DNA from 3 places in the Serratia sp. DFXYC6 genome. Region 3 is predicted to be linked to each of the others. Evidence: predicted binding sites of a transcription regulator. Region 3 holds the regulator's gene; each other region holds the start of a gene.
The links. Region 3 encodes CRP, which controls carbon source genes, mostly activating them, when cyclic AMP is high. Its sites were predicted from a motif close to ATGTGANNNNNNTCACAT; they were not measured.
Positions count from the first base shown of each region.

Region 1: mlc (sugar metabolism global transcriptional regulator Mlc) is a predicted target of CRP. The motif match lies at 1,825-1,842, and genes of this name have one in related genera.
Region 2: deoC (deoxyribose-phosphate aldolase) is a predicted target of CRP. The motif match lies at 5,540-5,557, and genes of this name have one in related genera.

Region 1 is NZ_JBXUNV010000001.1:1,651,172-1,661,226, reverse strand. It holds gene AC2CGQ_RS08020 (MFS transporter) at 1-736, opposite strand, end outside; gene AC2CGQ_RS08015 (LysR family transcriptional regulator) at 884-1,774, shown strand; gene mlc (sugar metabolism global transcriptional regulator Mlc) at 1,934-3,151, shown strand; gene bioD (dethiobiotin synthase) at 3,296-3,964, shown strand; gene AC2CGQ_RS08000 (DUF2938 domain-containing protein) at 3,970-4,464, opposite strand; gene AC2CGQ_RS07995 (helix-turn-helix domain-containing protein) at 4,535-4,927, shown strand; gene clcB (voltage-gated ClC-type chloride channel ClcB) at 4,924-6,225, opposite strand; gene osmV (osmoprotectant ABC transporter ATP-binding protein OsmV) at 6,351-7,490, opposite strand; gene osmW (osmoprotectant ABC transporter permease OsmW) at 7,487-8,137, opposite strand; gene AC2CGQ_RS07975 (glycine betaine ABC transporter substrate-binding protein) at 8,146-9,003, opposite strand; gene AC2CGQ_RS07970 (ABC transporter permease) at 9,068-9,784, opposite strand.
Region 2 is NZ_JBXUNV010000003.1:337,443-347,497, forward strand. It holds gene prfC (peptide chain release factor 3) at 1-333, shown strand, start outside; gene osmY (molecular chaperone OsmY) at 849-1,463, shown strand; gene AC2CGQ_RS17935 (DUF1328 domain-containing protein) at 1,625-1,786, shown strand; gene AC2CGQ_RS17940 (CsbD family protein) at 1,855-2,040, shown strand; gene AC2CGQ_RS17945 (patatin-like phospholipase family protein) at 2,051-3,169, shown strand; gene AC2CGQ_RS17950 (TatD family hydrolase) at 3,166-3,948, shown strand; gene AC2CGQ_RS17955 (NupC/NupG family nucleoside CNT transporter) at 4,132-5,409, shown strand; gene deoC (deoxyribose-phosphate aldolase) at 5,780-6,559, shown strand; gene deoA (thymidine phosphorylase) at 6,626-7,948, shown strand; gene deoB (phosphopentomutase) at 8,019-9,242, shown strand; gene deoD (purine-nucleoside phosphorylase) at 9,339-10,055, shown strand, end outside.
Region 3 is NZ_JBXUNV010000006.1:19,437-29,491, forward strand. It holds gene tauA (taurine ABC transporter substrate-binding protein) at 1-324, opposite strand, end outside; gene AC2CGQ_RS22560 (PhzF family phenazine biosynthesis protein) at 439-1,221, opposite strand; gene AC2CGQ_RS22565 (LysE family translocator) at 1,232-1,834, opposite strand; gene AC2CGQ_RS22570 (hydrolase) at 1,953-2,933, shown strand; gene AC2CGQ_RS22575 (YheU family protein) at 2,930-3,163, shown strand; gene AC2CGQ_RS22580 (phosphoribulokinase) at 3,314-4,183, shown strand; gene AC2CGQ_RS22585 (OsmC family protein) at 4,221-4,628, opposite strand; gene crp (cAMP-activated global transcriptional regulator CRP) at 5,011-5,643, shown strand; gene AC2CGQ_RS22595 (YccS/YhfK family putative transporter) at 5,694-7,772, shown strand; gene argD (bifunctional acetylornithine/succinyldiaminopimelate transaminase) at 7,813-9,030, opposite strand; gene AC2CGQ_RS22605 (aminodeoxychorismate synthase component II) at 9,164-9,739, opposite strand; gene AC2CGQ_RS22610 (helicase HerA-like domain-containing protein) at 9,812-10,055, opposite strand, start outside.

The DNA.
Region 1 (10,055 bases), on a different contig from region 3:
ACAGCAGCGGCAGGCCCTTATCGTGCCAATGCAGTTTGAAGTTGATCAGCAGGGTGCGCGGGCGCAGCGAGCTGGCGCGAAAATGCCGCGAGGCGGGCAGGATGCGCCAGAACATGCAGGCGGCGGCGAGGGCGAACAGACCGATGACCCCGAGCGAGACGCGCCAGGAGAAGAAGTCGGTCAGCACCCCGGTCACCAGACGGCCGCTCATGCCGCCGATCGAGTTGCCGCTGATGTACAACCCCATCGAGAAGGCGACGAAGCTGGGGTGGATCTCTTCGCTGAGGTAGGTCATGCCGACCGCGGCGACGCCGCTCAGCGACAGGCCGATCAATGCGCGCATCAGTAAAATGCCGTGCCAGCTGGTCATAAAGGCGCAAATCAACGTGCAAACCGCCGCCAGCAGCAGCGCCACCACCATCACCGACTTGCGGCCGATGGCGTCGGACAGCGGCCCGGTAAACATCAGGCCGATCGCCAGCAGGCCGGTGGAGACCGAGAGCGACAGGCTGCTTTCCGCCGGCGAGACGCCGAAGTCTTGCGACAGCACCGGCAGGATCGGCTGCACGCAGTAAAGCAACGCGAAGGTCGCCAGCCCGGCGGAAAACAGCGCCAGCGTGACGCGCATAAACTGCGGCGTGCCGCGTTCGATATAGGGGAGTTTATTGTTGAGGGTGGAGCGTTTTACTTTTGGCGCAGCGGCCGCGTCATCGTTGGCGGCCAGCGTCGACGGCATCACGGCCGCAGAACGCACAGGGGTTGTCACAGCGTTTCCTTACCGAACTTCGGGGAGATAAACAGACACTTTGCAGATAACAAAATGATAGGGAGCGGCGAATTTTTTGTCTAATATATTAATAATTACAATTAAGACTTTTTAAATATGAATATCGAGTTGAGACACCTGCGTTACTTTATCGCCGTGGCCGAAGAGCTGCATTTTGGCCGCGCCGCCGAGCGGTTGCGCATCTCCCAGCCGCCGCTCAGCCAGCAAATTCAGGCGCTGGAAGAGATGGTCGGCGCGCGGCTGCTGGCGCGCAACAACCGCAACGTCAGTTTGACCCAGGCCGGGGAGATGTTCCTCAAAGAAGCCTATCAGGTGCTCGATCAGGTCGGCCGCGCGGCGGAAAAGGCGGCGCGCCTGGATCGCGGCGAACTGGGGGAAATGACCATCGGCTTTACCTCTTCCGCGCCCTTTATCGGCGTGGTGGCGCGCAGCCTGCGCGCCTTTCGCCAGCAGTCCCCGCAGGTGCACATCAAGATGCGCGAAATCAACACCAAACAGCAGATCGAACCGCTGCTGAACGGCGAACTGGATCTGGGGGTGATGCGCAACACGCGGCTGCCGGAAGCGCTGCACTATCAGCTGCTGCTGCGCGAACCGCTGGTGGCGGTAGTGCCGGAAGGGCATCCGCTGGCGGAAACGCCCGGCGGCGCGCTGCGGTTTCAACATTTGGCGCGGGAGCCGTTCGTTTTCTTCTCGCGCGAAGTGGGCACCGCGCTGTACGACGAAATTCTGCTGCTGCTCGGCAAGGCCGGCATCACCCCGTATATCACCCAGGAAGTGGGGGAAGCGATGACTATCATCGGGCTGGTCTCCGCCGGGTTGGGAGTTTCGATTCTGCCGGCGTCTTTCGCCCGGGTGCGGGTGGACGGCGTGCGCTATTTGCCGCTGGCGGAGCCGGACGCCACCACCGAAGTGTGGCTGGTGCACCACCGCCGGCGGCCGTTGACCGCGGCGGCGCAGTCGCTGATGGCGTTGATGCTGAAATGACGTTGAGCTTGGGCAAATAAAAATCAATTCACGCTGAAATTGCGAGGAATTTGTGCAGCAAATCACATAACGAATCAAATAGTTGACGCTGTATGACAAAAGCCCCACCATAACCCCTAGTCTTTATTTAGAAGCGCGAAAAATAGTAGGAGCCGGTTTGTGATTGCGGTTGGGCAGCCTGGGCATATCGATCAAATCAAACAGACCAATGCGGGGGCGGTTTATCGGCTAATCGATCAACTGGGTCCGATTTCGCGCATCGAACTGTCAAAACGCGCGCAGCTGGCGCCCGCCAGCATCACCAAGATCGTGCGCGAGCTGCTGGAAGCCCATCTGGTCAAGGAAACCGAGTACCAGGAGATCGGCAGCCGGGGGCGCCCGGCGGTGGGGCTGGTGCTGGACACCGAAGCCTGGCACTACCTTTCCGCACGCATCAGCCGCGGCAGCATCACGCTGGCGCTGCGCGATCTCAGCAGCAAGCTGGTGGTGGAGGAACAGCTGCCGCTGGCGGCCGAACATCCCGAACCGCTGCTGAAACGCATCCTGACCGAAGTCGATCAATTCTTTATTCGCCACCAAAGCAAGCTGGAACGGTTAACGGCGATCGCCATTACGCTGCCGGGCATGATCGACGTGCAGTCGGGCGTGGTGCACCGCATGCCGTTTTACGACGTGCTGGAGATGCCGCTCGGCCCGGCGCTGGAAACCCGCACCGGCCTGCCGGTTTACCTGCAGCACGACATCAGCGCCTGGACCATGGCCGAGGCGCTGTACGGCGCCTCGCGCGGCAGCCAGAACGTGATTCAGGTGGTGATCGACCACAACGTCGGCGCCGGGGTGATCACCGGCGGCCATGTGTTGCACGCCGGCAGCCACAGCGTGGTGGAGATCGGCCACACCCAGGTCGATCCCTACGGCAAACGCTGTTACTGCGGCAACCACGGCTGTCTCGAAACCGTGGCCAGCATTGAGAACATGCTGGAGATCGCCCAGCAGCGGCTGAGCGGCTCGATGAGCTCCAGCCTGCACGGCGCGCCGCTGACCGTCGAATCGCTGTGCGACGCCGCGCTGGCGGGCGATCAGCTGGCGCGGGACATCATTCTCGGCGTCGGCCACAGCGTGGGGCGCATTCTGGCTATCATGGTCAACCTGTTCAATCCCGAGAAGATCCTGGTGGGCTCGCCGCTCAACCGCGCGGCGGAGATCCTGCACCCGGCCATCGCCTCCTGCATTCGCCAGCAGGCGCTGCCGGCCTACAGCGAGCAGGTCAAGGTCGAATCCACGCAGTTCTTCAATCAGGGCACCATGCCCGGCGCGGCGCTGGTGAAAGAGGCGCTGTATAACGGTTCATTGCTGGTGCAACTGCTGCAAGGCTAACATCAGAACCTCTTATTAATTCCGCAAAAGATTGAGCTACCTCAAGCCCCTAAGCGGCAGCATCCCCTAGAATTTTTCCGAAATACTTCTTCGCCGCCGGTGCGGCGATACATTGTTAACGGGGCATTCTGGGGCATTTTATTCATGTTGAAGCGTTTATTTGTGACAGGCACGGATACCGACGTCGGTAAAACCGTGGTTTCCCGCGGGTTGATGCAGGCGCTGGCCGCCGAAGGCCGTTCGGTGGCCGGCTACAAGCCGATCGCCGCGCGCTGCCAGGAAACCAGCGAGGGCATCCGCAATAAAGACGCTTTGGTATTGCAGGCATCTTCAACCCTGCCGCTGTCCTACGAGGAGATCAATCCCATCACCTGCCTGGATGAGGTGTTTCATGCGCATGCGACCGAGGACATCAACTATGGCGTGATGAGCAGCGGTCTGCGGGATCTGTCGGCCAAAGCCGATACGGTGGTGGTGGAAGGCAGCGGCGGTTGGCGGGTGCTGATGAACGATCTGCGGCCTTACGCCGAGTGGGTGGTGCAGGAACAGCTGCCGGTGGTGCTGGTGGTGGGCATCAAGCTGGGCTGCGTCAGCCACGCGTTGCTGACCGCACAGTCGATTATCAACGACGGCCTGCCGTTGCTGGGCTGGGTCGCCAACCGCATCAACCCGGGGTTGGCGCACTATGCCGAAACCATCGCGGCGCTGCAGCAGCGCATTTCTGCGCCGCTGCTGGGTGAAATTCCGTACCTGCCGCGCGCGGAGCAGCGCGAACTGGCGCACTACCTCGACATCTCCACGCTGCTGCGCTAGCGCGCTCAGGCCAGGAAAGGGGCCAACAAACGGGCGGAGACAAACAGCCCCAGGCCGTACACCGTATGCACCAGCAGGCTGATGATGCGGCTACGCGTCGGATTGGGGGTGTTCGCCGCCGCCACGCCAAAGCCCAACGCCGGCTGCATCACGAAGAAGGGCGCCGCCAGGCTCAGCCAGCCGCTCAACAGCGCGACCAGCGGCGTCGGCGCGGCGTACCACGCGATGCCCGCCAAGCCGAGCGGGATAAAGGCGAAGGCGACGCCGATCGCGTAGTGCAGCAGCCATCCCATCGCTTTTTCTCCCCGCCGCACCGGCGCAGCCATGATCGGAGCGTGATAAAACCGGCCGTCGAACAGGCCGATAAACCAGCGGCCGACCAGCGCGTAGTTAAGGGGCGGGATGCCCAGCACGCGCTTTTGCACGATGGTCCACAGATCGGTGCACAGCGTGGCGCCCACCCCGGTCAGCAGAATCATCAGTAAAATTTCTGTCGTCATTTTCGTGTCCTTAAAGTCACTCATGGTGTAATGTGCGCACAGTGTGCAACTTAAAGTCGACTTCAAGTCAATGGAAAAAGAACTGGATATTGGCGAGGTGGCGCGTTTGAGCGGCATCGCGCCCTCGGCGCTGCGGCATTACGAGAAAAAGGGGCTGATCGCCTCGATAGGCCGCAACGGTTTACGTCGCCAATACGCCGCCGGCGTGCTGGATCAACTGAAGCTGATCGCCCTTGGGCGGCTGGCGGGATTTACGCTGGATGAGATCGCCTCGCTGTTTGACGATCGAGGGCGCATCGCCCTCGATCGTCGGCTGCTGGCGGCGCGGATTGAAGAACTGGATCGCACCCTGCGGCGTCTGGGGCAGGTGCGCGCCGGTTTGCAGCACATGGTCGATTGCCCTGAACCGGAGCACCTGCAGTGCCCGCAGTTCAGGAAGCTGCTGCAGCAGGGCGAGTTTTAAGCCTCGCGTTTGGGCGGCGGCGCGGTGTGGTAGACCGATACCGGCCGCAGGCCGCGCGACACGGTGGTGGCGATCACGCAGGCCAGCAGAATGCCGGGCAGCAGCGCGTATTCGCCGGTCATTTCAAACACCATCAGCGCCGCCATGATCGGCGCATGGGTGGTGGCGGCCAGCAGGGTAGCCATGCCGGTCAGCGCCAGCAGCAGCGGCACCGCCGCATCCATCCCCGGCCACAGGCCGAACAGCTGGCCGATCATCGAACCGAGCGCGGCGCCGACGAACAGCGTCGGGGTGAAGACCCCGCCGGGCGCGCCCGACCCGCTGCTGGCGAGGATCGCCAACAGCTTGCATACCAGGATCGCCCCCAGCAGCAACACCCCCGGCGGCGCGATCAGCAGCGCCTGCACCACGCTGTAGCCATTGCCCCATACCTGCGGGAACAACAGCGAAAGCAGCCCAACGATCAGGCCGCCCAGCGCCAGCTGCAGCGGCGGCTTCAGGCGCAGCGATCGGAACGCGCGGCCGGTGGCGGTCATCAACCATAAAAACAGCGGCCCGCCGGCGCCGGCCACCACGCCGACCAGCGCCATCAGCAGGTATTGCGTCGGCAAAGGGGCGGCGAGCGGCGTCACCAGGTAGAGCGGCGCCTGGCCGCCGTTGAGCAGGTTGGTCATCAGCAGGGCGCTGACCGCGGCGATCACCACCGGGCCGAGCGAGGCCAGCATCAGGGTGCCGAACAGGATCTCGGCGATAAACAGGCTGCCCGCCAGCGGCGCATGGTAGGCGCTGGCCATCCCGGCTGCGGCGGCGCAGGCCACCCACAGTTTCCATTCTTTCTCGTGCGTAAAGCGCTGGGCAAACAGCGAGCCCACCAGCGCCGCCAGCAGGATCATCGCGCCTTCACGGCCGATGGCGCTGCCGCTCGACACCACCAGCAGCGACGCCAGACACTTCACCAGGCTGGCGCCGGTGTCCAGCTTGCCGTTGCCGGTCTCGATCGCTTCCATATAGTCGGTGGGCGCCGCCGGGCGCTGGTGGCGGTAGCGCTGGTGAACATACAGCAGCAGGCCCGCCGCCAGCCCGCCCAACGCAGGCGTCAGGGCGCGCCGCCAGCCGGGCAGCGCGGCGGCGGCGGCCACCAGACTGCCGTCGGCATTGCCGAGCAACAGCCACTCGAGGCCAATCATCGAACGGTGGAACAGCCACACCGCCAGGGCGGCGGCGACGCCGATGAACACGGCGATAAACAGGCTGCGCAGCAGGGCGCGATAGTGGTGCAGGTGGACCAATCTTTTCATGCGTGGGCGGCGTCGTGAGAAAAATCAAAGGGTCATCAGCGCATTGTGCTTGGCGCTCCGGCCGATGACCAGTGAATCTTTATCAAACTGCGGCATGGGCGGGGCGGTCGGCGCCCCGGCGGGGGTTATTGCGGCGTCAGCACCCGGCGCGTGCGGCCGGAGCTAAGGTAGTCAGCGATATAATCCTGCGAGATTTCGCCGCTGTAGCGGCCGTCTTCATCGACGATCGGCATCCAGGACGTATTGTGCTCATACAGCTTCGACAGCACCACGCGCAGGTTCTCTTCCGCGCGGGCGGTGACGCGAAAGTGGTGCAGGCTGTCGGCGCATACCCCCGGCGCACCGCGCGCCTCGCGGCGTTTGACGTAACCCAGCGGTTTGCCGTCGGCGTCCACTACCGTCACCGAACGGGCGTCGATATCGTCCATCAACCCGAATGCCTCTGTCAGCGGCGTTTCCCGGCGTACCGTCACCGTCTCTTGTTGGTCTGCCACGTCGCCGGCCTGCACCAGCAGCAGGCGCTTCAGCGTGCGATCCTGGCCGACAAAGGAGGCGACGAAGTCGTTCGCCGGGCGCGCCAGCAGCTCATCGGCGCTGGCGTTCTGCACGATCTTGCCCTGGCGGAACACCGCGATGCGATCGCCGAGCTTCAGCGCTTCGTCGATGTCGTGGCTGACCAGCATCACGGTCTTCTTCAGCTGACGCTGCATGTCGAGAAACTCGTTTTGGATGGTTTCGCGGTTGATCGGATCCACCGCGCCGAAGGGTTCATCCATCAGCAGCACCGGCGGATCGGCCGCCAGCGCGCGGATCACGCCGATGCGCTGCTGCTGCCCGCCGGACATCTCTTTCGGGTAGCGGTGCAAAAAGCGCTTGGGATCCAGCGCCACCATGCTCATCAGCTCCTCGGCGCGATCGTGGCAGCGTTTTTTGTCCCAGCCCAGCATGCGCGGCACTACGGTGATGTTCTCCTCGATGGTCATGTTGGGGAACAGACCGATCTGCTGGATGACGTAGCCGATTTTGCGGCGCAGGCTGACGGTATCCAGCGCGCTGGTGTCTTCGCCGTTGATCAGAATGGTGCCGCCGGTGGGTTCGATCAGGCGGTTGATCATCTTCAGCGTGGTGGTTTTGCCGCAGCCGGATGGGCCGAGCAGCACGCAGATTTCGCCTTCCGGCACGTCCAGATTGATGTTGTCGACGGCGTTGAACGGCGTGCCGTTCTTTTGCATGAACTGTTTGGTCAGATTTTCCAATTTAATCATGAGCGGATCCCCTTGGGCGTGAGCGCAATTTGCAAACGGTGCAATAACCAATCGAGGACGATCGCCAGCAGGCTGATCATCACGGCGCCGGTAATCAACTGGCGGATGTCGCTGCTGCTGATGCCGTTGAGCAGCAGCAGGCCGAGGCCGCCGGCGCCGATCACGGCGGCTATCGCCATCACGCCGATATTCATCACCACGGCGGTGCGAATGCCGCCGAAAATCACCGGCAGCGCTACCGGGATCTCCACCCAGCGCAGGCGTTGCCAGAAGGTCATGCCGATGCCGCGGCCGGCTTCGCGCAGCCCGCCGGGCAGGTTGTCGAGCGCGGTGTGGGTATTGCGCACGATCGGCAACAGCGAATAGAGGAACACCGCGGTGATCGCCGGCACGTAGCCGATGCCGTGGCCGATTAAGGAAAACAGCGGGATCATCAGCCCGAACAGGGCGATGGAGGGCACGGTCAGCACCAGCGTGGCCAGGCTCAGCACCGGTGTCGCCAGCCATTTGTGGCGGACGATCAGCACGCCGAGCGGCACGCCGATCAGGATCGCCAGGCCGACGGCGATGCCGACCAGCAGCAGGTGTTCCAGCGTCAATCCGGCGATATAGGCCCAGTTTTGCCAGGCGTAAAGTAAGGTATTCATCATGCCTCCTAAATCAGGCCGCGCTGCTTGAGGAACGCGTCGGCGACCTGTTGCGGCGTCTGGTAGTCGATATCCACTCTGGCGTTAAGCTCGGTGATCACCTGATTGTTGAACTGTTTCGACAGCGTGTTCAGCGCCGCTTCCAGCCCCGGCGTGTTTTGCAACACGTCGGCGCGCACCACCGGCGTGACTGCATAGCTCGGGAAATAGCCTTTGTCGTCTTCCAGCACCTGCAGATCGAAGCCTTTCACCCGGCCATCGGTGGTGTATACCAGCCCGGCGTCGACGAAGCCGTCGCGGATGGCGTTGTAGACCAGGCCGGGATCCATCTGGCGGATTTGCGGGCGATCCAGCGGCATGTCGTACAGCGCCTGCATCGGCTTCAGGCCGTCCGAGCGGCCGGCAAATTCCAGATCCAGCCCCAGCAGCCAGTTGTGTTTCGGGTCGGTTTTACGCACCTGTTCCACTTTGGCCACCAGCTGCGACATCGTGCGGATCTGCTCTTTTTCCGCGCGCCGGCGCTGCATGGCGAAGGCGTAGGTGTTGTTCATGTCCGCCGGCTGCAGCCACACCAGGCCGAGTTTGGCGTCGAGCTTTTTCACCGTGTCGTAGGTTTCCTGCGGCGACATGCGCTTATTGATGTGGTTAAAGATGATCAGCGAGGTGCCGGTGTATTCCCAGGTCATGTCGATCTGCTTGTTGATCATCGCGTTGCGGGTGATCACCGTAGCCAGATTGGTCTTGGGTTCGACCTGAAAACCCTTGGCCCGCAGGTATTGCACGGTGATCGCCGACAGAATGCGCTGTTCGGTAAAGTTCTTGCTCGCCAGCGTCAGCGGGGCGGCCCAGGCGGCCGCGCCGGTCATCAGCAAGGAGAACAGCAGCGCGTGGCGGAGTCGTTGTAACCATCGAGTCATCGCGTTTCTCCCATCAGGATGCGGTGTGCGGGCTGAGCCGGCGGCCGAGACCGGCCAGCGCCAGATCGAGCAGCAGGGCGATCAGCGCGGTGGCGGCGGCGCCGAGGATCAGCGTCGGGAAGTCGTTCAGGTAGATGCCGGGGAAGATCAGCTCGCCATAGCTGCTGGCGCCGATCAAAAACGCCAGCGGCGCGGTGCCGACGTTAATCGCCATCGCGATGCGCACCCCGGCGAAGATCACCGGCAGGGCATTGGGCAGTTCGACCTGGCGCAGCCGCTGCCCGGCGGTCATGCCAATACCGTTGGCGGCCTCGACCAGCGCCGGCGGCACCGAACGCAGGCCGGCATAGGTATTGCGCACGATAGGCAGCAGCGAGGCGAGGAACAACGCCACCACCGCTGGCCGGTCGCCGATGCCGATGATCACCATCGCCAATGCCAACACTGCCAGCGGCGGCAGGGTGTTGCCGACGTTAAAGATCTGCATCACGTGCTCCGCCCAGCGGCGGGCGAAAGGGCGGCTCAGCAGGATACCGCTGGGAATGCCGACCAGCAGCGACAGCAGCATCGAACACACCACCAGGAACATGTGCTGCTGACCGAGGTAAATCAAATCTTCCCGGCGCGACTTGAGGGTTTCCCAACCGATGCCGTAAACCAGCAGCGCGATGACGGCGATAAACAGCAGGCTCCCGAGGAGCAGGCGCCGGTATGGCGCTGACTTGTGCATGATGTTGCGTCCTCCGTTGCGCGGAGCGGCCGACAAGACGGCGCATTCCGCTCTGATTGTTACCCACGGCCCGGCGGGCGTGGCGGTACAAAACGGGCGTTTCGCATGAGGTTAGCGACATTGAGCGAAGGGTGCGTTCGGCACAGCGTGCTGAACGTAGGCTCAATACGTGAGTTAATCAGCATAAGATACTGATATTTAAACCCGAGAAAGCACGAAGCCCAAAGGCGCCGGCTAGGGAAGGTATAGCACCCTGTCGTTGACCGTGCCA
Region 2 (10,055 bases), on a different contig from region 3:
TCCGAAGAGGGCGCGGTGCAGGTGTTCCGCCCGATCGCCAACAACGATCTGATCGTCGGCGCGGTCGGCGTGCTGCAGTTCGACGTGGTGGTGGCGCGCTTGAAGAGCGAGTACAACGTGGAAGCGCTGTATGAGTCGGTCAACGTGTCGACCGCGCGCTGGGTCGAGTGCGACGACGTGAAGAAGTTCGAAGAGTTCAAGCGCAAGAACGAGATCAACCTGGCGCTGGACGGTGGGGACAACCTGTCCTACATCGCGCCGACCATGGTGAACCTCAACCTGACGCAGGAACGTTATCCTGACGTGACCTTCCGCAAAACCCGCGAACACTGATCAATCGGCAGGGCGCCCGGTGCGCCCTGCCAACCTCCCTCATCCTCACTCCGCTAATTAATAAAACTTCCTCACCTTTTATGCCGCAAACCGATATCGCCAGGCAGCGTTCGTTAGGCCTGCGTTTTCCGCCGCATGGTCTATCTTTAACGAGATGTCCGCACATTGCTTGAGAGTAAATCACTGTAATACGCTGATTGTTTGGTGAGTTATTCTGATGTGTTGCCGATAGGAGACAGTCTGTTTCCTTAAATATCAATGAGATGACTGTTTTACCGTTTCGTGTCACTTAGTCTGTCGTCAATAGGCGACAGTTTTTTGATTAAAAATCCAACTCAATGCTTTTTTTGTTTGATTTTTAAGGTGTTTATGGAGTTGGCACGGCGGTTGCAATATTCCTGTCGTGAACGCTTAATCGTATAGCGATGATGAAGTATTTACCGAGAGGCCGCGTGAAGGCGGCTGAAGGGTTCCGGCGCTCTGGCGCTGGGGCCCCCAACAAAAGGAAGAGATCGATGAAAAAGACCAAATTTGCACACTCGCTGATGGCTGTTGTTTTGGGTTCTGCTTTGGTGAGCGGCACTGCGCTGGCCGAAGACAGTCTGCTCAACAAGGCGTCTAACGCCGCGGACAGTGCCGGTGCCAAAATCGATAGCTCCATGAAAAAAGTTGACGGTTACATGGATGACAGCGCGATAACGGCTAAAGTTAAAAGTGCGTTGGTGGACGATAAAACCATCAAAAGCACTGACATTTCGGTGAAAACCGAAAAAGGCACCGTGATCCTGAGCGGGTTTGTCGGCAGCCAGGCGCAGGCGGAGCATGCGGTTGCGGTTGCCGGTAAGGTGGAAGGCGTCAAAACCGTCAGCGACAAGCTGCACGTGAAAGATGAAGCCAACCAGTCGATCAAATCGTATGCCGGCGACACCGCCACCACCAGCGAGCTGAAAGCCAAGCTGCTGGCCGATGACATCGTGCCGTCGCGCAATGTGAAAGTGGAAACCACCGATGGCGTGGTGCAGCTTTCCGGTGAGGTGAAAACGCAGGCGCAGTCTGAGCGTGCCGAAAGCATCGCCAAGGCTATCGACGGCGTGAAAAGCGTGAAAAACGACCTGGTGGTCAAGCCGTAATCCCGCCAGGCGCCCGTAACAAGTAACCACAAGCCGCATCTGTCGGGCCGTGAAGGCGGCCCGACGTGTACCACCAAAAAAAGAAACTGATTTGCCGTCGATGTCCCGTTGTCGGGGCGGTAGACGGCAGCGAATTTTTTCACAATGGTAAGGAGAAGCTTATGTTTCGTTGGGGCATTATCTTTTTAGTCATCGCGCTTATCGCTGCGGCACTGGGGTTCGGTTCGCTGGCGGGCACCGCCGCCTGGGCCGCCAAAGTCGTGTTCGTTGTCGGCATCATCCTGTTCCTGGTCAGCCTGTTCACCGGCCGTCGGCGCCCTTAGCCGGCCGGCATTTTCCTGCAAACTGTAACAAAGCTTAATTCCTTTTCTCACCTCGGGGAGGGCCGGCCATGAACAGCGACATCATCGTCGGGCGCTGGAAACAGCTGAAAGGTCAGGTATGGCAGGCGTGGGCCGAATGGTCCGGCAGCGATGGTGCCTGGTTGGCCGGCAGCAATGATTTCCTCGTCGGCGTGCTGCAAGAGGATTACGGAAGAGAGCGAGACGCGGTATCCTCGGAGAAAACGTCTCACTGAGGATGCCAAGTTGGGATACAGAATACCCATCACGCTCGGCAATATAGAACCGCTGGCGTCTAAACCTTTTCGACCAGGAAAAATGGCGTTGGTCTGCGAAGGCGGCGGCCAGCGCGGCATTTTCACCGCCGGCGTGCTGGACGAGTTCCAGCGCGCGGGCTTTAACCCTTTCGATCTGCTGATCGGCACATCGGCCGGCGCTCAGAATCTGTCTGCCTACATCTGTGGGCAGATGGGCTACGCGCGCCGGGTGATCACCCGTTACACCACCTCGGCCCAGTTCTTCAATCCGCTGCGTTTCGTGCGCGGCGGGCATCTGATCGATCTCGATTGGCTGGTTGATACGGCGGCGGCGCAGATGCCGCTGGCGATGGACGTGGCGGAACAGCATTTTATCGACGGGCGCGAATTCCTGCTGTGCGCCTGCCGCAGCGACGATTTCGAACCGGCCTATCTGCCGGCGCAGCGCGAACGCTGGCTGCCGGCCATCAAGGCGTCCAGCGCCATTCCCGGCTTTTACCGTCAGGGCGTGGAGTTGGACGGCGTCAGCTATCAGGACGGCGGCATCAGCGATGCGATCCCAGTGGAAGAGGCCTACCGCCGCGGCGCCGACACCATCGTGGTGATCCGCACCGTGCCTTCGCAAATGTACTACACCCCACAGTGGATGAAGCGCATGGAGCACTGGCTGAGCGACAGCAGCCTGCAGCAGATGGTGCGCATCCTGCAGCATCATGAGCAAAGCTATCACCGCATCCAGCGCTTTATTGAGAAACCGCCGGGCAAGCTGCGCATCTTCGAGATCTTCCCGCCGAAGCCGCTGGCCAGCAATGCGCTCGGCAGCCGACTGGGGGCGCTCAATCAGGATTATCACCTGGGGCGCCGCTGCGGCCGCTACTTCCTGGCCACCGTCGGCCAGTGGATGGCGCAGCAGGAACCGGACGGTATCAAGGTGCAAAAATCGTTGTCGCGCCGCCTTATCCAGCCGGAGAACGTCAGAATGCCTTCGCCGATCGTGACCGACATCGCCATGTCGCCCGATCTCACGGCGCAGCCGGAGGCTGCGGTGGCGGCGCCGAAAATCATCCTGCCGGGCGATCTGCCGCCGGGTGAAGGGGGCGCGCTGTGAGCTACGCCTTTACCGACACCCACTGCCATTTCGATTTCCCGCCCTTTACCGGACATGAGGCCGAGAGCCTGACGCGGGCGGCAAGCGCCGGCGTGCAGCGCATCATCGTCCCGACGGTCACCGCCGATCGCTTCGCGCGGGTGCTGCGGCTGGCGCAGGATCACGCGCCGCTGTTTGCCGCGCTGGGGCTGCACCCGCTGTATATCGCGCAGCATCATGAGCCGCAGCTGGAACAGCTGGCGGCGCTGTTGGCCGAACGGCCGCGCAAGCTGGTGGCGGTGGGGGAGATCGGGCTCGATCTGTATATGGACAACCCGCAGTTCGAGCGGCAGCAAAGCGTGCTGCTGGCCCAACTGAAGCTGGCGAAACAGCATGAGCTGCCGGTGATCCTGCATTCGCGCCGCACCCACGACCAGCTGGCCGCCGCGCTGCGGCGCATGCAGCTGCCGCGCCGCGGCGTGGTGCACGGCTTTGCCGGCAGCCTGTCGCAGGCGCAGGCGTTTATCCGCCTCGGCTATTACATCGGCGTGGGCGGCACCATCACCTATGAGCGGGCGCAGAAAACGCGCGGCGTGATGGCGCAGCTGCCGCTTGAAGCGCTGCTGCTGGAGACGGATGCGCCGGACATGCCGCTGGCCGGCTATCAGGGGCAGCCGAATCGCCCCGAGCGTGCCGCCGAGGTGTTTCACACGCTGTGCGAGCTGCGGCCGGAACCGGCCGACGAGATCGCCGCCCATCTGCAACGCAATACCCAGTCACTGTTTGCCATGCCGGATTGACGAGCTTATAACGTGACTTGCGTCACGTTATAAGATTTTCATTTGCGTCTCGTTGTATACATTTGTGACATAAATCGGTGCGAGGGTGACCTCGCTCAGTATAATCCCCCCGAAACTCTCCAATAGCAGACCTCTCTTCATGAGCAGGGATGTATTTTATTTTTTGCAACAGGGAAACTTTGCATGCAACTCATCATGAGTCTGGTCGGTATGGCGGTGCTGATCGCCATTGCGGTGCTGCTCTCCAGCAACCGTCGGGCCATCAAATTGCGCACCGTGGTGTGGGCGTTCATCATTCAGGTCGGCATCGGCGCGCTGGTGCTGTACGTGCCGCTGGGCCGCAGCATCCTCGGCAGTATGTCTAACGGCGTGGCAAACGTTATCGCCTACGGCAATCAGGGCATTTCGTTCATCTTCGGCGGGCTGGTGTCCGACAAGATGTTCGAGGTGTTCGGCGGCGGCGGCTTCGTGTTCGCGCTGCGCGTCCTGCCGGTGATCGTGTTCTTCTCCTCGCTGATTGCGGTGCTGTACTACCTCGGCATCATGCAGTTGGTGATCCGCGTGTTGGGCGGCGGCCTGCACAAGTTGCTGGGCACCTCGCGCACCGAATCGCTGTCGGCGACCGCCAACATTTTCGTCGGCCAGACCGAAGCGCCGCTGGTGGTACGCCCCTATATCGCCACCATGAGCCAGTCAGAACTGTTCGCCGTGATGTGCGGCGGCCTGGCCTCGGTAGCCGGTTCGGTGTTGGCGGGGTACGCGCAGATGGGCGTGCCGCTGGAATATCTGATCGCCGCGTCCTTCATGGCCGCGCCGGGCGGGCTGCTGTTCGCCAAGCTGATGGTGCCGGAAACTGAGCAGACCCACGATAAAGACGATGCGATGAAGCTGATCGCTGAAGAAGATCGTCCGGCCAACGTGATCGACGCGGCGGCTTCCGGCGCGGCTTCCGGCATGCAGCTGGCGCTGAACGTCGGTGCGATGCTGCTGGCGTTTATCGCGCTGATCGCCTTGCTTAACGGCATTCTCGGCGGTATCGGCGGCTGGTTCGATTACCCGCAGCTGTCGCTCGAGCTGATCCTCGGCTGGGTGTTCTCGCCGATCGCCTTCCTGATCGGCGTGCCGTGGAGTGAAGCGATGACCGCCGGTTCGTTTATCGGCCAGAAGATCATCGTCAACGAATTCGTCGCCTATATGAACTTCGGCGCCTATCTGCGCCCGGACGACGTGGTGGCGGCGGAAGGCCTGCAGGTGCTGTCGGCTCACACCAAGGCGATCATCTCCTTTGCGCTGTGCGGCTTCGCCAACCTCTCCTCGGTGGCGATCTTGCTGGGTGGTCTGGGCAGCATGGCGCCCAACCGTCGCCACGACATCGCGCGCTTCGGTCTGAAGGCCGTGGCGGCGGGCACGCTGTCCAACCTGATGAGTGCCACCATCGCCGGCTTCTTCCTGGCGCTGTAAGCCATCACGGAGCCCGCGACGGCGCGACCGATCGCGGGACTCCGCCTATACTCTAAGCAACGCGGGTGCTTGCCGCATCCGCGATCTTCAGCCGCTTCTTTAGCGAATTTGTGAACGATATCGCGTTATTTTGTGATGCTCTTCACATATAATTCCGGTCTGTTACAGTGCTATTTCATATAGTGTGACGATGAACGCGAATCGCCTCCGGCATTCGTGTTCAAATAGCTATTACTGGCCGGCCGCAAGGCGGGTGGCCATGTGCGGTGAGAAGGATCTCAGTTGCCGCCGCGGGAACGCCGTTCCCCAGCGCTATCTTCATGGAACCAAGTCCGCTCGCCAACACCCAGGTACTCAGTTGGAGAGTTTTATGACCGAATTAACCGCAGCAGCGCAACGTGCGCTGAACTTGATGGATTTAACCACGCTGAATGATGATGACACCGACGAGAAAGTGATCGCGCTCTGTCGTCAGGCCAACAGCCCGGCCGGCCACACGGCGGCCATCTGCATTTACCCGCGTTTTATCCCGGTGGCGCGTAAGGCGCTGCGCGAGCAAGGCACGCCGGACATCCGCATCGCCACCGTGACCAACTTCCCGCATGGCAATGACGATATCGACATCGCGCTGGCGGAAACCCGCGCGGCGATCGCCTATGGCGCGGATGAAGTGGACGTGGTGTTCCCATACCGTGCGCTGATCGCCGGCAACGAACAGGTCGGCTTCGAGCTGGTGAAACAGTGCAAGCAGGCTTGCCAGGCGGCCAACGTGCTGTTGAAAGTGATCATCGAAACCGGTGAGCTGAAACAGGCCGATTTGATCCGCAAGGCGTCCGAGATCGCCATCAAGGCCGGGGCTGACTTTATCAAGACCTCCACCGGCAAGGTGCCGGTCAACGCCACCCTGGAGAGCGCCGAGCTGATGATGTCGGTGATCCGCGATCTGGGCGTGGCGAAGACGGTGGGCTTCAAGCCGGCCGGCGGCGTGCGCACCGCGGAAGACGCGCTGCATTATCTGCAACTTGCCGATCGTATTCTGGGCGAGGGGTGGGCCGATGCGCGGCATTTCCGCTTTGGCGCTTCCAGCCTGCTGGCCAGCTTGCTGACCACGCTGGGCCACCAGACCCAGACCGCCGGCGGCGGCTACTGATCGATTTCGTTGGCGGGCGCCAGGCGCGCCCGTCTGCACCGACTCTCAGCGACACAGGGGGATGCCTTGTTCCTGGCTCAAGAAATTATTCGTAAGAAACGCGACGGCCAGCCGTTAAGCGAAGCGGAAATCCGCTTTTTCATCAACGGTATTCGCGACAATGTGGTGTCGGAAGGGCAGATCGCCGCGCTGGCGATGACCATTTATTTCCATGACATGAGCATGCCGGAGCGCGTGGCGCTCACCATGGCGATGCGCGATTCCGGCACCGTGCTGGACTGGAAGAGTTTGGCGCTGAACGGCCCGATCGTCGACAAGCATTCGACCGGCGGCGTGGGCGACGTGACCTCGCTGATGCTCGGCCCGATGGTGGCGGCCTGCGGCGGCTATGTGCCGATGATCTCCGGCCGCGGCCTGGGTCATACCGGCGGCACGCTGGACAAACTGGAAGCCATTCCGGGCTTCAATATTTTCCCGGACGATAACGCCTTCCGTAAAATCATTCAGGACGTCGGCGTGGCGATCATCGGCCAGACCAGCTCGCTGGCGCCGGCGGACAAACGTTTTTACGCCACCCGCGACATCACCGCCACCGTGGATTCTATCCCGCTGATCACTGCCTCCATTCTGGCCAAGAAACTGGCGGAAGGGCTGGATGCGCTGGTGATGGACGTGAAGGTCGGTTCCGGCGCCTTTATGCCGACCTATGCCCTGTCGCAAGATTTGGCGCAGGCGATCGTCGGCGTGGCCAACGGCGCGGGCTGCAAGACCACTGCGCTGCTGACCGACATGAACCAGGTGCTGGCCTCCAGCGCCGGCAATGCGGTGGAAGTGCGCGAAGCGGTGCGTTTCCTGACTGGTGAATACCGCAACCCGCGCCTGCTGGAAGTGACGCTGGCGCTGTGCGTGGAGATGCTACTGTCCGGCGGCCTGGCGAATGACGAAGCCGATGCGCGTGCCAAACTGCAGGCGGTACTGGACAACGGCAAGGCGGCGGAAGTGTTTGGCCGCATGGTGGCGGCGCAGCAAGGGCCGATAGACTTCGTCGAACGTTATGATAGCTATCTGCCGGCGGCAACGCTGAGCAAGCCGGTGTATGCTGAAAATCCGGGCATCATCAGCGCCATGGATACCCGCGCGCTGGGCATGGCGGTGGTTTCGCTGGGCGGCGGCCGCCGCCGGGCGAGCGACGCCATCGATTACAGCGTCGGTCTGACCGAGGTGGCGCGCCTGGGTGATAAGGTGGATGCCCAGCAGCCGCTGGCGATGATCCACGCCAACGATGAAGAGAGCTGGCAGCAGGCGGCCGATGCGGTGCGTAGCGCAATGACGCTGAGTGACAAGGCGCCGGAAGCGACGCCGGTAGTGTATAAGCGCGTCACGGAATAACCCAAGAATCAGGAACGGCCGCGGCTTTTTCGCGGCCGTCCAAAGCGTGAGAACACGCAGGAGAGCACAGATGAAACGCACATTTATTATGGTATTGGACTCCTTCGGCATCGGCGCCAGCGAAGACGCCGAACGTTTTGGCGACCGGGGTTCCGACACCCTGGGCCACATCGCCGAGGTTTGCGCGCGCGGCGAGGCCAACGTGGGCCGTCAGGGTCCGCTGACGCTGCCTAACCTGAGCCGTCTGGGCCTCGGCAAAGCGGCGGAAGAGTCCACCGGCAACTTCCCGCAGGGGCTGGATCGCAACGCCGACATCATCGGCGCTTACGCATACGCCAGCGAGCTCTCTTCCGGTAAAGACACGCCGTCGGGCCACTGGGAAATCGCCGGCGTGCCGGTACTGTTCGACTGGGGCTACTTCAAGGACGAGCACAACAGCTTCCCGCAGGCGCTGCTGGATAAGCTGGTGGAGCGCGCCAACCTGCCGGGCTACCTGGGCAACTGTCACTCATCCGGCACCGTGATCCTCGATCAGCTGGGTGAAGAGCACATGAAAACCGGCAAGCCGATTTTCTACACCTCCGCCGACTCGGTGTTCCAGATCGCCTGCCATGAAGAAACCTTCGGCCTGGATCGCCTGTACGAGCTGTGCGAAATCGCGCGTGAAGAGCTAACCGAAGGCGGTTACAACATCGGCCGCGTGATCGCGCGTCCGTTCGTCGGCGACAAGCCGGGCCACTTCCAGCGCACCGGCAACCGCCACGATCTGGCGGTAGAGCCGCCGGCGCCGACCGTGCTGAAAAAGCTGGTGGACGAGAAGGGCGGTGAAGTGGTGTCGATCGGTAAAATCGCCGACATCTATGCCAACGTCGGCATCACCAAGAAGGTGAAAGCGACCGGCATCGACGCGCTGTTCGACGCGACCCTGATTGAAATGGAAAAGGCCGGCGACAACACCATCGTGTTCACCAACTTCGTGGACTTCGACTCCTCTTACGGCCACCGCCGCGACGTGGCGGGCTACGCCGCCGCGCTGGAGCTGTTCGACCGCCGCCTGCCGGAGCTGCTGAAGCTGGTGAAAGACGAAGACATCATCATCTTCACCGCCGACCACGGCTGCGACCCGACCTGGCCGGGCACCGACCACACCCGTGAGCACATCCCGGTGCTGGTCTACGGCCCGAAAGTGAAACCGGGCTCGCTGGGCCACCGTGAGACCTTCGCCGACATCGGCCAGACCGTCGCCAATTATTTTGGCCTGTCGCCGATGGATTACGGTAAAACCCTGTTTTAATTCGTGAGTTTAAGGCGGTGGCGCAGTTGGCCGCCGCCTGACATACCACGGCTTATACGTTTAACGCTATTTAATACGATTTAAAGGAAGAGAATTATGGCTACGCCGCACATTAATGCTGAGATGGGTGATTTCGCTGACGTAGTACTGATGCCGGGCGATCCGCTGCGCGCAAAATACATCGCCGAAACCTTCCTGGAAGGCGCGGTGGAAGTGAACAACGTGCGCGGCATGTTGGGCTTCACCGGCACCTACAAAGGCCGCCGCATCTCCGTAATGGGCCACGGCATGGGCATCCCGTCCTGCTCCATCTATGCGCGCGAGCTGATCGCCGAATTCGGCGTGAAGAAGATCATTCGCGTGGGTTCCTGCGGCGCGGTGCGTGACGATATCAAACTGCGCGACGTGGTGATCGGCATGGGCGCGTGCACCGACTCCAAGGTTAACCGTCTGCGCTTCAAGGACAACGACTACGCGGCGATCGCCGACTTCGACATGGTGCGCAACGCGGTCGATGCGGCGGCGGCGCAGGGCATCCCGGCGCGCGTGGGCAACATCTTCTCCGCCGATCTGTTCTACACCCCGGATCCGGACATGTTCCAGGTGATGAAGAAGTACGGCATCCTGGGCGTGGAAATGGAAGCGGCCGGCATCTACGGCGTGGCGGCGGAGCTGTACGAAGAGTTCGGCTGCAAGGCGCTGACCATCTGCACCGTGTCCGACCACATCCTGCGTCACGAAGCGACCACGGCGGCGGAACGCCAGACCACCTTTAACGAAATGATCGTTATCGCGCTGGAATCCGTGCTGCTG
Region 3 (10,055 bases):
GGAACTGCCGAGCTGCGAGGCGATGAGGAACACTTCGATGGGGAGTTTCTGGCTGGCGGCCACCGCCAGTGGGCTGGAGCCGATATTGCCGATCTGCACATCGCCGGAGGCCAGCGCGCGCAGCACGCTGGAGCCGCTGTCGAACTTACGCCAGTCGACGGTCGCGCCGGACTGTTTGGCGAAGCTGTTTTCCGCCTGCGCCACCTTGGCCGGCTCCGCCGACGTCTGGTACGCCACGGTCACGTCCACCGCGTAGGCGCTGGCCGCGCTGAGCGACAACGCCAGCAGCGCCGCGTTGCGTAAAGAAAAGAGTTTGCCCGCCATGTTCCGCTCCGTTGATAAAAATCTGTTCAGTTGCTGACAGTTTTATCTGAGCGATGACGGGCGATAAAAGAATAAAAAAGTCTTCTTTATTACCCTAGGTAATATTAAAACGGATCACAGCGCGATCGTCCCGTGCAAGAACACGTGAGCGTAGCCGCCCAGCAGCGTGCGGTCCCCTTGCAGTTCGCAGAACAGCTCGCCGCCGCGCGCCGAAATCTGCCGGGCGTGCAGCCGATGGCGGCCGAGACGCGCCGTCCAGTAGGGCATCAACGTGCAATGCGCGGAGCCGGTCACCGGATCCTCGCCGCCGTCGAGCGTGAAATAGCGCGAAACGAAGTCCACGGTGTCACCCGGCGCGGTGACGATCACTGCGCGGCCGGCCAATGCGATCAGCGCCGGGATGTCCGGCCGCAGCGCGCGCACCTGCGCCTCGTTTTCAAGCACCACCAGCAGCGCTTTCGCCTGCCACACTTCCTGTGGCTGCACGCCCAGCAGCGCCGCGAGGCCTGCCGGTTCGGCGACTTTCTGCGGCGGCCTGGCGGGGAAATCAAGCACCAGCCGCTCCCCGTCCCGCTCATCGCGCTTGACGAACAGCTCGCCGCCGGCCGATCTGAAGCGAATATCCTTCAGCGCCGGGTTAACCGCGCTGAACATCACATGCGCCGCCGCCAGCGTGCCGTGGCCGCAAAGATCGACCTCGCGTTCCGGGGTAAACCAGCGGATGGCGGTCATGTCGCCGTCATCCCAGACAAAGCTGGTTTCCGACAGGCCGATCTCGTTAGCGATCGCCTGCAGCCGCTCCGCCGGCAGCGGCTGCGTCAGCAGGCAGACCCCGGCCGGGTTGCCGCGCAACCCTTCGCCGGTAAAGGCGACCACGTGATAATAGTTTTCCGCCATCGTTCACTCCTTAATGCCAGATCAGTAACACACAGGCTGCAGTCAACAACCCCATGGAAACGTTGAAGATAACCCAGGCCTTTTTACTGCGCAGCAGGCGACCGATCAGGGTGCCGAACGCCAGCCAGATAATGCCGGCGACGATGTTCACCACCACAATGCCCAGCGCGATCGCCGCAATGGAACCGTTGTACTTATCGCCCGCCAGGCTGAAGCTCGCCACCGCCCCCAGCGCCATCAGCCAGGCTTTCGGGTTGAGGAACTGCAGCAGCCAGCCCTGATACAGCCGCACCGGCTGCGGCGGCGCCACGTCGGTTTCCAGCTTTTCATAGGCGGCGGTGGCGACTTTCCACGCCAGCCACAGCAGGTACAGGCTGCCGAGGATTTTCAGGATCAGGTGCAGCGACGGGTAGACCAGGATCAGGCTGCCGACGCCGAACGCCACCAGCAGCAAGATGCTTTGCATGCCGAGCATGATGCCGACCATCAGCCACAGCGATCGCATAAAGCCGAAGTTAGCGCCGGAGGTGGTCAGCAGCAGATTATTGGGGCCAGGCGTGATGGCGGCGACCCACAGGAAGCCCAGCATCGAAAGGAATAAACTCGGTTCCATGGCACGGGTGCTCCTCACCCAAGGCGCTTTTTTGCAGTATCATTGATAATTCTTGGTATTGAAGCTAACAGTGCGCTAGAGATCTCACAATAGCCGCCCACAACATTTTACTCAGCCTATGCCTAACACCTTTCGCCCTCTGACCGGGGCCAGTAACCCGCACCTGCAAACGCTGTTGCCGCGGCTGGTGCGCCGCCGCGTGTTATTGAAACCGCATTGGCAACGGCTGGAATTGCCCGACGGCGATTTCGTCGATCTCGCCTGGAGCGAGGATCCGGCGCAGGCGCGCGACAAACCGCGTGCAGTGCTGTTTCATGGCCTGGAAGGCAGCTTCTACAGCCCCTACGCGCACGGCCTGCTCAACGCCTGGCGCGAGCGCGGCTGGCTCGGGGTGGTGATGCACTTTCGCGGCTGCAGCGGCGTACCCAACCGCAAGCAGCGCATCTACCACTCCGGTGAAACCGAAGACGCGCGCTTCTTTCTGCGCTGGCTGCGCGACAGCTACGGTGAGGTGCCAACCGCGGCGGTAGGCGTTTCGCTCGGCGGCAACATGCTGGCCTGTTATCTGGCGCAGCAAGGCGCCGACAGCCTGCTGCAGGCGGCGGTGGTGGTCTCGGCGCCGCTGATGCTGGAACCCTGCGCCTACCGCATGGAGCAAGGCTTCTCCCGCGTTTATCAGCGCTACCTGCTGGGGCAGCTGAAACAAAACGCCACCCGCAAGCTGTTGCACTACCCGGACACTCTGCCGCTCAAACTGTCACAGCTGAACGGGTTGCGACGCATTCGCGAATTCGACGACGCCATCACCTCGCGCATTCACGGCTTCAGCGACGCCACCGACTATTATCGCCGCTGCAGCGCCCTGCCGCTGTTGCCGTCTATCCAGACGCCGCTGCTGATCATCCATGCGAAGGACGACCCTTTCATGACCCCTGAGGTGATCCCCGACGTCGCCGGCCTGCCGCGCAATATCGAATATCAGCTGACTGAGTTCGGCGGCCACGTCGGCTTCGTCGGCGGCACGCTGAAAAAACCGCACATGTGGCTGGAGCATCGCATTCCGGCCTGGCTTTCCCCTTATCTGGACATTCCGACGTGATTATTCCCTGGCAAGAACTGGCAACCGACACCCTGAACAGCCTGATCGAATCCTTTGTGCTGCGCGAAGGCACCGATTACGGCGAACACGAACGCTCGCTGGAGCAGAAGGTGGAGGACGTGCGCCGCCAGCTGAAAAACGGCGAAGTGGTGCTGGTGTGGTCGGAACTGCATGAGAGCGTCAACATCATGCCGCGCGGCCAATTCCGCGCCGGGCAGGAAGAAATTTAGTGGCGCCCGGTTCTATGACTGACGGAAAAAATCAGGTAACAATGGGGCATTGCAAACCAGCGCGCGCCATTTTTCCTGACATAGAGAGCGTCAACAAGAGCCACAATAATCCCCTGACGCCGGCGCATTCAACACGGAGTGACAACCATCATGTCTGCCAAACATCCCGTTATCGCGGTGACCGGTTCCAGCGGCGCCGGCACCACCACCACCAGCGTGGCGTTCCGTAAAATCTTCCAGCAGCTCAATATCCGCGCCGCCGAACTGGAGGGCGACAGCTTCCACCGCTATACCCGGCCGGAAATGGACGCGGCGATCCGCAAGGCGCGCGATCTGGGCAGACACATCAGCTATTTCGGCCCCGAGGCCAACGACTTCGGCCTGCTGCAGCAGAGCTTTATCGACTACGGCAAAAACGGCACCGGCCGTTCGCGCAAGTACCTGCACACCTACGACGAAGCGGTGCCCTACAATCAGGTACCGGGCACCTTCACCCCGTGGGAGCCGCTGCCGGCGCCGACCGACGTGCTGTTCTACGAGGGGCTGCACGGCGGCGTGGTTACTGAGCACCATGACGTGGCCAAACACGTCGATCTGCTGGTCGGCGTGGTGCCGATCGTCAACCTGGAGTGGATCCAGAAGCTGATCCGCGATACCGGCGAACGCGGCCACTCCCGCGAAGCGGTGATGGATTCGGTGGTGCGCTCGATGGAAGACTACATCAACTACATTACGCCGCAGTTCTCGCGCACCCACATCAACTTCCAGCGCGTGCCGACGGTGGACACCTCCAACCCGTTCGCCGCCAAGGCCATTCCCTCACTGGATGAAAGCTTCGTGGTGATCCACTTCCGCGGCCTGGACCAGATCGACTTCCCCTACTTGCTGGCGATGCTGCAGGGATCGTTTATCTCGCACATCAATACGTTAGTGGTGCCGGGCGGCAAAATGGGGCTGGCGATGGAGCTGATTATGGCGCCGCTGGTGCAACGGTTGCTGGAAGGCAAGAAGATCGAATAAATGCGTTGAGCGCGGCGCCGGCCGCGCTCCGCCTCGATTACGCCGGTTGGCGGATCTCGAAGCTGTGGGTTACCGTGGCGGCCTTGTTGAGCATCAGCGCCACCGAGCAGTATTTCTCCGCCGACAGGTTCACCGCACGTTCGACGATCTTGTCGGTCAGATCCTGGCCGGTCACGATGAAGTGCAGGTTGATATGGGTGAACAACCGCGGGGCTTCTTCGCGGCGCTCGGAGGTCAGCTTCACCTCGCAGTCGCGCACGTCGTTGCGCCCCTTTTGCAAGATGGATACCACGTCGATCGCGCTGCAGCCGCCCACCGACATCAGCACCATCTCCATCGGGCTGGGCGCTTTATCACCGGCGTTGCCGTCCATCAGCACCTGGTGGCCGGAGGCCGATTCACCCAAAAACGTTAACCCTTCCACCCATTTAACTCTTGCCTGCATTCTGGTCACTCCGGTTGATTTCTTAAAATCAGAGTACGCTTTCGCATAGAAACAGGCAACGTAACCTGATGCTAATCATGCTGAAGCGAGACAACACGAGACACCCGCCTTACTCTGTGCTACAAACAGAGCCGCAATAAATCTTTCCGGGACACTGCATTTCAGGGAAACGCCCAGAGAAAGGCTCCTTTACCGGTATGTTAACAGAATGTAGCTTGCAGCGCTTACGGCAAGTTAATATGCTAGAGCGACAGCGTATTTTTATGACACGCCTCAAAACTTGCCGGTAGCCCTCGCTCATAACTGCGGCTACAGGCGGGTTTTACAGGGAACTCTGACCCCTGTGACACAAGGCAGCGATAACAACAGAGGATAACAGCGAATGGTTCTCGGCAAACCGCAAACAGACCCTACTCTCGAATGGTTCCTGTCTCATTGCCATATCCACAAATATCCATCGAAGAGTACGCTGATTCACCAAGGTGAAAAGGCCGAAACGCTTTACTACATCGTGAAAGGCTCCGTCGCGGTGCTGATCAAGGATGAAGAAGGTAAAGAGATGATCCTGTCCTACCTCAACCAGGGGGATTTCATCGGCGAGCTCGGATTGTTCGAAGAAGGCCAGGAGCGCAGCGCCTGGGTTCGCGCGAAAACCGCCTGTGAAGTGGCCGAAATTTCCTACAAGAAATTCCGCCAGCTGATCCAGGTGAACCCGGACATCCTGATGCGTCTGTCCGCCCAAATGGCGAGCCGCCTGCAGGTCACCTCCGAAAAAGTGGGCAACCTCGCCTTCCTGGACGTGACCGGCCGCATCGCGCAAACCCTGCTGAATCTGGCGAAGCAACCTGACGCCATGACTCACCCGGACGGCATGCAGATCAAGATCACCCGTCAGGAGATCGGCCAGATCGTCGGCTGCTCGCGTGAAACCGTTGGCCGTATTCTGAAAATGCTGGAAGATCAAAACCTGATTTCCGCCCACGGCAAAACCATTGTCGTCTACGGCACCCGTTAATCCCCGAAGAAACGGCGCAGTCTGCGCCGTTTTTTTATCTGCTCCCTGCCATGTGGCGCCGCCTGATCTACCACCCGGAAATCAACTACGCACTGCGACAAACGCTGGTGTTGTGCCTGCCGGTGCTGTTCGGCTTGTTGATTGGCCAGCTACAGCTCGGCCTGATGTTCTCTCTGGTGCCCGCCTGCTGCAATATCGCCGGTCTGGACACGCCGCATAAGCGCTTCTTTAAACGGCTGATCGTCGGCGGCACGCTGTTCGCCTTCAGCAGCGTGCTGCTGCAACAGGCACTGCTGTGGCACGTGCCGCTGCCGGCGCTGATGCTGGGCCTGGCGCTGCTGCTCGGCGTCACCGGCGAAATCAGCCCGCTGCACGCCCGGCTGTTGCCGGCGGCGCTGGTGGCCGCCATTTTCGCCCTCAGCACGGCCGGCACGGTACCTCTCTGGCAGGCGCCGCTGCTGTACGCGATCGGCACCGTCTGGTACGGCTTATTCACCTGGTTCTGGTTCAAGCTGTGGAAAGAACAGCCAATGCGCGAGACGCTCAGCCAGCTCTATCTGGAGCTGGCGGACTATTTCGAAGCCAAATACTCGTTGCTGACTCAGCACACCGATCCGCAAACCGCGCTGCCCCCGCTGCTGGTACGCCAACAAAAGGTGATGGATCTGATCAGCCTTTTATACCAACAGCTCAATTTCCTGCCGCACGCCAACAACCTCGAACAAAAGCGCCTGCAGCGCGCCTTTCAGGTGGCGATGGATCTGCAGGAGCACATCACCGTTAGCCTGCATCTGCCGGAGGAGGTGCAAAAACTGGTGGAGCAGAGCCAGGCCGAAGCGATCATTCGCCGCAACGCTCAGGTGATCGCCGGCCGGCTGCGCGTGGTGGCGCACGATATTCTCTACCATCAACATTCGAAGCGCTTCTCCATGAGCCACGAACTGGCGGCGCTGGAAAAAATGGCGGCGCAGCATCCCGATAACCCGGTCGGCCAGTTTTGTTATTACCACTTCAGCCGCATCGCTCGCCTGCTGCGCACCCAGCATCCGCTGTACCGCCGCGACCTGATGCCCGGCCAGCACCGCCTGCCGTTTTGGCCGGCGCTGGCCAGCTACCTGTCGTTCAAATCCACCGCCCTGCGCAACGCCGCACGGCTGGGGGTGACGCTGGCGGTCGGCAGCAGCCTGGGTGCGGTTTTCAACCTGCCGAAGCCTTACTGGATCCTGCTCACCATCATGCTGGTGAGCCAAAACGGGTATAACGCCACCCGGGTGCGTATTCAGCACCGTGCGCTGGGCACGATTGCCGGGCTATTGCTGGCGGCCGGGCTGTTGCAGCTGCAGCTGCCGGAAGGAGAAACGCTGAGCATCATGCTGGTGATCACGCTGCTGGCCTACCTGGTTTCGCGCAAGAACTACGGGCTGTCGGTGATTGGCTTTACGGTCACGGCGGTTTACACCCTGCAGCTGCTGGCGCTGAACGGCTCGCATTTTCTGGTGCCGCGTCTGATCGATACGCTGATAGGCTGCGTGCTGGCGTTCGGCGGCACCATTTGGCTGTGGCCGCAGTGGCAAAGCGGGCTGCTGCGCAAGAATGCCCATCAGGCGCTGGAGAACGATCAAGCCGCGCTGCGGCTGATGCTGAAGCAGCCGGAACCGGATGCCACCGCGTTGGCCTATACCCGCATGCAGGTCAACCAAGCGCACAATGCGCTGTTCACCTCGCTCAATCAGGCGATGCAGGAGCCGGGGTTCGCGTCGAATTATCTGGCGGACATGCGGCTGTGGGTCACTCACAGCCAGTTCATCGTCGAACACCTGAACGCCATGACCATTCTGGCGCGCGAGCACTACATGCTGACGCCGAAACTGGCGGAAGCCTATCTGCAAACCTGTGAAATTGCGCTGCAAAGCTGCCAGCAGCGGTTGGAATACGACGGCCCGAGCAGTGACAACAGCGGCATCATGCAGCCGCCGGATCTGCATCCGGACATGCCCGTCACCGAGATGGAACGTCATTTGCGGCGCATTTTGTCGCACCTGAACGTGATGCATACCATTTCGTCGCTGGCCTGGCGTCAGCGCCCGCACCACGGCATCTGGCTCAAGCGCAAACTGCGCGATCAATAAGGGCGCGGCATGCCGCGCCCCGTTATTCGCCGCACGAGCTTCAGACGTTGATCACATCCTGCACCGCCAGCTCGAACAGCGCCATGCCGGCTTCGATGTCCTGCAGCTCCACCACCAGCGACGGCGCAAAGCGGATCACGTTCGGCCCGGCGTTGAGGATCATCAGCCCACGCGCGGCGGCAGCGGTGAGGAAATCGCGCGCTCTGCCGTGATAATGCGGCGTCAGTTCGGCGCCGATCAGTAACCCCATGCCGCGAATGGCGGTGAAAATACCGTATTTATCGCCGATATCCTGCAAAGCCTGCACATACAGCGCGTGGCGCTGTTCGATGCCGCTCAGCACTTCCGGCGTATTGATCACATCCAACGCCGCCTCCGCCACCGCGCAGGCCAACGGGTTGCCACCGTAGGTGGTGCCGTGAGTGCCCACCTGCATCACCGACGCAATCTCTTCGGTGGTCAGCATGGCGCTGACCGGGAAACCGCCGCCCAACGCCTTGGCGGTGGTGAGAATGTCCGGCGTCACGCCATAATGCATATAGGCGAACAGCTTGCCGCTGCGCCCCATGCCGCTTTGCACTTCGTCGAACACCAGCAGCGCCTGATGTTGGTCGCACAGTTTGCGCACGCCTTTAAGGAAGCCGGCGTCGACCGGCGTAATGCCGCCCTCGCCCTGAATCGGCTCCATCACCACCGCGCAGGTGTGGTCGTCCATCACCGCTTTCACCGCCGCCAGATCGTTGAACGGCACGTGCACGATGTCGGCCGGCTTTGGCCCGAACCCGTCGGAGTATTTGGCCTGCCCGCCCACCGACACGGTGAACAGCGTGCGGCCGTGAAACGCGTTATAGAAGGCGATGATTTTGGTTTTATAGGGGCTGTGGCGGGTGATGGCGTAATGACGCGCCAGTTTGAACGCCGCTTCGTTGGCCTCTGCGCCGGAGTTGGCGAAGAACACCCGATCGGCGAAGGTGGCGTCGATCAGTTTGCTCGCCAGGCGCAGCGCCGGTTCATTGGTAAAGACGTTGCTGGTATGCCACAGAGTCTCACCCTGACGTTTGAGCGCCTCGACCAGCGCCGGATGGCAGTGCCCCAGCGCCGTTACCGCGATGCCGCCGGAAAAATCGATGTACTCTTTTCCCTGCTGATCCCAGACCCGACTGCCTTTGCCGCGCACCGGCACAAACTGGGCGGGTGCATAAACAGGCAGGATAACCTGGTCAAAGGTGCTGCGGCTCACTGCGGATTTTCCAGTCATTTTTTCGGCTCCACCCTGAAGGTTTTTCAGCGCTATCGTAATGTTAGATTGAAAACATAATCACGAAATATGCATAAAAAACCAATCAAGCGCAAACGCAAAACGCCCGACGAGCGAAAAAAACGCATCGGGATTAACGGTTGAGGAAGTTATCCAGCAGCTGATGGCCCTGCTCGCTGAGCACGCTTTCCGGATGGAACTGCACGCCTTCCAGCGCCAAAGTGCGATGGCGGATGCCCATGATCTCGTCGCGCACGCCGTCGCGTTCGCTCCAGGCGGTCACTTCAAAACAGTCCGGCAGCGTATCGGCTTTCAGCACCAGCGAGTGATAGCGGGTCACGGTCAGCGGATCGTTCAGGCCGCGAAACACGCCGACGCCGAGGTGGCGGATGGCCGACGTTTTGCCGTGCATCACCGCGCGGGCGCGCACCACCTCGGCGCCGAACGCCTGCCCCAGCGCCTGGTGCCCCAGGCACACGCCGAGGATCGGCAGCTTGCCGGCGAAATGACGAATGGCGGCCAGCGAGATACCCGCTTCGTTCGGGGTGCAGGGGCCGGGGGAAATCACCAGATGCTGCGGCGCCAGCCGCTCGATATCGGCCAGCTGCAGCTCATCGTTGCGCTTCACCACCACCTCGGCGCCCAACTCGCAGAAGTACTGGTAAAGGTTATAGGTAAAGGAGTCGTAGTTATCGATCAGCAGCAGCATGTCAGGTCCGGCAGAGAAAAACGCCGCCATAGTTTACTGATTTAACCCGCCGCTGCCGACGATAATTTCCGCTTACTTTTTACGGCCGCCGGTGATCGAGCCCAGCACGCCGCGCAGGATCTGGCGGCCGAGATCGCGCGCCATGCTCTTGGCGGCGGTCTGGACGATGCCGTCGCGTTTGCCGCCGCGCGGGCCGGTGGAACCGAACAACAGCTCGTTCAAACCATCCATCAGGCCGCCGCCCGCCTGCTGTTGTTGCTGTTGCGTCTGCGGTTGTTGCCCCTGCTGCGGGGTGCCGATGGTGGCGAAGCCACCC